Regions from separate parts of the Sphingorhabdus sp. M41 genome, predicted to be linked through region 1. Evidence: predicted binding sites of a transcription regulator. Region 1 holds the regulator's gene; the other holds the start of a gene.
What was found. Region 1 encodes LexA, which represses DNA repair genes until DNA is damaged. Its sites were predicted from a motif close to GTTCCNCNCTTGTTCT; they were not measured.
Positions count from the first base shown of each region.

Region 2: uvrA (excinuclease ABC subunit UvrA) is a predicted target of LexA. The motif match lies at 1,759-1,774, and genes of this name have one in related genera.

Region 1 is NZ_CP014545.1:1,300,711-1,303,821, forward strand. It holds gene AZE99_RS06230 (ComEC/Rec2 family competence protein) at 1-1,348, shown strand, start outside; gene lexA (transcriptional repressor LexA) at 1,342-2,034, opposite strand; gene AZE99_RS06240 (GGDEF domain-containing protein) at 2,233-3,111, opposite strand, start outside.
Region 2 is NZ_CP014545.1:2,755,168-2,758,278, forward strand. It holds gene AZE99_RS13045 (hypothetical protein) at 1-74, shown strand, start outside; gene AZE99_RS13050 (hypothetical protein) at 235-1,254, shown strand; gene AZE99_RS13055 (hypothetical protein) at 1,264-1,560, shown strand; gene uvrA (excinuclease ABC subunit UvrA) at 1,844-3,111, shown strand, end outside.

The sequences.
Region 1 (3,111 bases):
GCATCTGCTCTCGATCAGCGGGCTGCATGTCACTGCGGTTGTCGGGGCGATTTATCTGATGGTGCTCAAAAGTCTCGCTCTCTCACCGACACTGGCGCTGCGCTTTCGGTTACCGGTCGTGGCGGCCGGATGCGCGGCGCTGGCGGCGGTCGCCTATACCTTGTTGACCGGAGCGCAGGTGCCGACGATTCGGGCCTGTGTCGCGGCCTTGCTGGTGCTGGTGGCGCTGATGATGGGGCGCAGCGCGATCACCTTGCGGATGGTCGCTGCCGGCGCGCTCTTCGTGTTGATTTTCTGGCCCGAATCGCTGGTGGGACCGAGCTTTCAGCTCAGCTTCGCGGCGGTTACCGCGATCATTGCGTTGCACGAGCATCCGCAGATTAAGGCGCTGGTCATGCTGCGCGAGGAAAATCTGTTGCGCCGCGCCGGACGTTTTATTTTTGCGCTGTTCCTTACCGGGCTGGTGGTGGAAATCGCGCTGATGCCGATCGCGCTCTATCATTTTCACAAGGCGGGGCTTTATGGCGCATTGGCCAATATCGTCGCTATCCCGCTGACAACATTCGTGATCATGCCGCTGGAGGCGCTGGCTCTGGTGCTGGACAGCGTGGGTCTTGGCGCGCCGGTCTGGTGGCTCTGCGAGCAGGCGCTGAGCAGCCTGATCGGGCTTGCCCATTTTGTCTCGAGTAGACCCGGCGCGGTGACGATGTCGCCGACTATGCCGGTGCTCGCGTTCGGATTGGTGCTGCTTGGCGGGCTGTGGCTTTGTCTGTGGCGAGAACGCTGGCGTTATCTGGGGGCGATTCCGGCGATGATCGGAGCGCTGTTGATCGCCAACACCCGCGCGCCCGATATCTATATCACCGGCGACGGCCGCCATGTCGGCATTCGCAACGATCAGGGCGAGCTGGCGATGTTGCGCACACGCAGCGGTGATTTCATTCGCGACATTATCCGGGAAAATGCCGGAGTAGAAGGGGAATCGCAGGCGCTGGAAGACTGGACGAATGCCGATTGCAATGCTGACAGCTGTCTGGTCACTTTGCGCACGGACGGACGTGACTGGCATATATTGGCGACCCGCAGCTCGCATTATATTTCCGCTCTGGCTCTGTCCGCAGCCTGTCGCCGCGCCGATATCGTCGTCAGTGATCGGTGGCTGCCGGCAAGTTGCCAGCCGCGCTGGCTGAAGGCTGACCGCAACCTGCTGTCACAGGTCGGCGGCATGACCATCGATCTGGAAAGGCAGAAAATATCCACCGCGCTCGGCTGGACCGGCAGGCATATATGGACCCGCTATCGCTCCGTCAGGAATGGTGGTAACGACAGCGGCAGGCCGGATCAGTAGCGGCGCAGCAATCCGGCCATCTTGCCCTGGATGCGCACTTCGCCTTCGCCATAAATCTGCGGCTCATAGGCGGCATTGGCGGGATCGAGGCGGATGCTCCGGCCATCCTTGCGGAGATATTTCAGCGTCGCTTCTTCCTCGTGGATCAGCGCCACAACAATCTCGCCATCGCGCGCGACTTCGGTTTTCTGGATCAGCGCATAATCGCCATCGAGGATACCCGCGTCGATCATCGAATCACCGGATACTTCCAGCGCATAATGCTCGCCGGGGCCGAGCAGGGCGGCAGGAACGCTGAGCGCCGACTGGCCTTCCATCGCCTCGATCGGCGCGCCGGCGGCGATGCGGCCGTGCAGCGGGATTTCCAGGACATCATTATTGGCAGCCGGAGCAGGATTGGAAATGACTTCGCGCACCGGCGTTTCCGGGTGCAGCGAGACAACATTTGATGGGGCCGCTTCCTGCACGCCACCTTCCGGCAGTTTCAACACTTCCAGCGCCCGCGCCCGGTTGGGCAGGCGGCGGATGAAGTGCCGCTCCTCGAGCGCGCTGATCAATCGGTGAATGCCGGACTTGGACTTGAGCCCCAGCGCTTCCTTCATTTCCTCGAACGAGGGGGAAACGCCGCTATCCTTGAGTTTTTCATCAATGAAGCAGAGGAGTTCATGTTGCTTTTGCGTGAGCATGTCCAGTGTCCTGTTCTGGGAACGAATAAAGAACAATTAAGAAACAAAACGGGGGAAGTCAAGCGGGAAAGCACACAGGGTCCGGGCTGTTGAAGCGCGACGGCAATCCTTGCAGCGACAGCGCGGGGAGCGCGAGGACATATTATGTATGCATAGCCTGCCAAGCAGGTTGTCGAGCAGTGTCCAGCGGACTATTGATCAGCCCAATGCGCGCTTAAACCTGATTTGTTCTGATTTTAGTGGGGGCTCGGGCTCTTTCAGAGGGCGTTCCGCTTTCAGATTGCGTTCTTCGGCATTCTCGACACGGTTCCGGCCGCTCGACTTGGCCCTGTAGAGCGCAGCATCGGTTCGCGCGAACAACTGCTCATATGTCTCCCCATTACGGGCTGTGGCCACGCCAAAACTCGCAGTCAGACGGACATCGTTGCTCAGGCCGGAATGCTCGAGACTTTCGAATGCCCGCCGGATTCGGTCGGCCGACTGCTCTGCAGCGTTATTCGGGCAATTCCAGATGGCGATGCAGAACTCCTCTCCGCCGATTCGGCCGGCCGTGTCACATCCACGCACCATGTTTCCGATGAGTTTGCCAATGCCCGCGATCGCCTGGTCGCCCGCCTGGTGCCCCCAAATGTCGTTCACTTTCTTGAAGTGGTCGATATCGACTACCACCAGGCTCAGTGGCAGTCCCTCCGTCTGCGCACGTGGGAGAAGATTTCGCATCGACTCTTCAAACGCACCCCGGTTGCACAGCCCGCTGAGCGCATCACGCTCACTGCTTTCCCGCAGCGAAGTCGTCCATTCGGCGATTGTCGCACCGATCAGAACCGTGGCGGTGGTCACGCCTTTCACTCCGAGAACAAGCCCGATTAGGGAATAATAGATCGAGTCCCGATAGACCTCGGCCGGAATCGCCTGCTCAAACAACAGGGTCAAGGTTGGTCTTAAGAGGAAATCGGCAGCATGAAACGCCATGACCGCGATGATCGCAACATCGAACACTTTGCGGCGCCGCGCGGTGAGGAGCGTCGTCACGCCCATGGCGAACATGACACCGTAGCCCATATTGACGATGACCAG
Region 2 (3,111 bases), 1.5 Mb from region 1:
AGCGTTCACCGGAAATGGTCAGGTTTTTTGAGCGGTATCGGGAGGCTTTTCGGCGGGTTTCTAGCAAAAAATAATCTCCGTCCCACCGTGAGCACCATCACGCGCACCACAATCTATCCTGCCTTATCTCCATCCCTCATCAAGCGGCGATATTTTGAGGATAGGTAATATTGTGTTACCAATTACGAAACCAAAAAATGGTCGCTATCGGAAACAATGGATTGGGGGCAGTCTATGAAGCGGCTATTGCATTCTACTATTTTAAGAACACCTGTTTTGGCAGTCGCGCTTGGCGCGGTTGGTTTGAGTGGGTGTGCGACCATGAGGGGTGCGCCGATCAATGTACTGGATGAGTCTAACGCCGCCCTCATAGCGGCACCTGACAAATCCCTGACTACTAGAGAGGAAATCATCACTCACTATGTAGGGATCGATAACGATGATCGAAAACGGGAGTTTCGCAACCGCGTCGTTGACCATTATATGGGTCAAATCGACAAACAATATGAAAAATACTCAACGCGACTGTTTTCTGAAGGAATAGAGCTGGCCCTTGGCTTCGATGCTGCAATTATCGGACTGGCTTCAACCGCATCTCTGTTCGAGGAAGTGGCGGACGATTTAGCGACCGTCATATCTGGTTTTGCCGGACTAAGGTCCGCCATAGACAAAAACCTCTATTTTGATCGAACTCTTCCAGCACTGATCGTCACGATGGACGCCGGACGAACAAGAGTTGAAACCGAGATCATTGCGAAGAAGCAGCAATCCGCGGCTGACTACACCATTGAGGCTGCCATTCGCGACTTGCGACGTTACCAGCATGTTGGGACATTGATGAGGGCTGTAACGCGGGTTACCGAGACGGCCAGCCAAGAACTTGCAGCCGCGGAAACGGATCGAATGAATATCGTGGAATACAAGTGCGAGCCAAATGCTGTGCTACGCCCGAAGCTTATCTCGATCCAAAAGCTAATCGGACCAACTATAAAAGCAGCCGAGTCCGGCAGGACACCTGCGGAAAAGCGTGCAGGTCGTGAAGGACTAGCCAAGCTTGCGGAGCCGTTTGGCATCTCTGTGCCACCCGGGTTTGCCTTCGCCGGGACGCAAGAGGACATCGACAAAATCTCCCTTGCGATGGCATCGGCCATGATCGGTAGCGGTGCGGAACGTAATTTCTGCACAGCAGCCGAGATTGAAGCTCTCGAGAAAGAGCTCGCGAAACTCGGATTCTCAACCCCCATACAACCATAGGAGTTCAATATGCAGGTCACGGTCCCGCATGATGCCAATCTCACACTCGAGAAGCTAGAAGAGCGAATTAACGATGTCGAATCCCGAATCGGGCGGATTGTCGATCTTCAGGCCGTCGATGTCGAGGAAGACGGAGAATCAAATCTTCAAACTTTTTCTGCCCACCTTCTTTGGAATCCACCGCCCGATGTTGTGATTTTAAAAAGAGAAGGAGAGGCGGCACCGGACGGCAAAGAACTTGTCATTGCGGGCACGGCCTTTATCGAAGGCGTAGAGGGCAAGGCGGTAATTAAAGTTTATCGCTAGCCCTTTTATTTCAGCGACTCAGGCTGGATAAAAACCAATTCAATATAAGTCGTGAAAACGAGGCAAGCTTGGTGAGGTTCGTCATAACTGTACACACGCACCTTGCCAAATGATCGGCCAAGAAGGGTGCCCGCTTTACACGCTATCGCTAGAGATGAATCATGTTCGGGTCGTTCCGGATATCTCCCCCTTGAAAACAGAACAAACATTGAACATATAGCGCGGACCACCCTGTCCTTTTGGCCCGCTGGACTCTCTCCGGCATCTTCTGCAAAGCACGCTCATGAGTCTGACCCACATCAAAGTAAAAGGCGCCCGCGAGCATAATCTCAAGGGCGTGGATATCGAGCTTCCGCGCGAAAAGCTGATCGTGATCACCGGCCTGTCCGGCTCCGGCAAATCGAGCCTTGCGTTCGATACCATCTATGCCGAGGGGCAGCGACGCTATGTCGAGAGCCTCAGCGCTTACGCGCGCCAGTTTCTCGAGATGATGCAGAAGCCCGATGTCGAGCATATCGAGGGCCTGTCGCCGGCGATCTCGATCGAGCAGAAAACCACGAGCCGCAATCCGCGCTCGACCGTCGCCACCGTGACCGAGATTTACGACTATATGCGGCTGCTCTGGGCGCGGACCGGAATCCCCTATTCGCCCGCGACCGGCCTGCCGATCACCGCTCAAACGGTGTCCCAGATGGTCGACCGGGTGATGACCCTGCCCGAAAAGACCCGCTTCTTCCTGCTCGCGCCCGTGGTCCGTGGCCGCAAGGGCGAGTATCGCAAGGAATTGCTCGAGTGGCAGAAGGCCGGCTTTACCCGGGTGCGGGTCGATGGCGAATTTTACGATATCGAGGAAACACCGAAGCTCGACAAGAAATACAAGCATGACATCGAGGTGGTGGTCGACCGTCTCGTGGTGCGCGAAGGCATGGAGCAAAGGCTGGCCGACAGTTTCGAGACCGCGTTGCGGCTGGCGGACGGGCTGGCGTTTGTGGATTTGGCTGATGGTACGGTTGAGGAGGCGCTCGCCAATCGTACTTCGACAAGCTCAGCACGAACGGAGAGTGAAGACGATAGTGCGGGAACGAAACCCATTCGTCCTGAGCCTGTCGAAGGACCCGGCGTCGCAGAAGCACAAACACCGTTCGTGTCGAGCGTAGTCGAGACACGCCTCTCGACTACGCTCGAGGCGAACGGACAGAATCCGAATTCCCCGCAAGGCAAGATGAAAGGCACCGGCCTCCCGCCGAACCGCATCGTCTTTTCTGAACGCTTCGCCTGCCCGGTCAGCGGCTTCACCATCGAGGAAATCGCGCCGCGGCTGTTCTCGTTCAACGCCCCGCAAGGCGCCTGCCCGTCCTGCGACGGCCTCGGCGAGAAGCTCCATTTCGATACGCAGCTGATTGTCCCCAATCCGGCGCTGAGCATCAAGAAGGGCGCGGTCGTGCCCTGGGCCAAGTCCAACCCGCCCTCGCCTTATTATATGCAGGTGCTCGGCAGCCTCGCGCGCCATTTCGAATTTGATCTGGAAACCCCCTGGAATGAGTTGAGCGA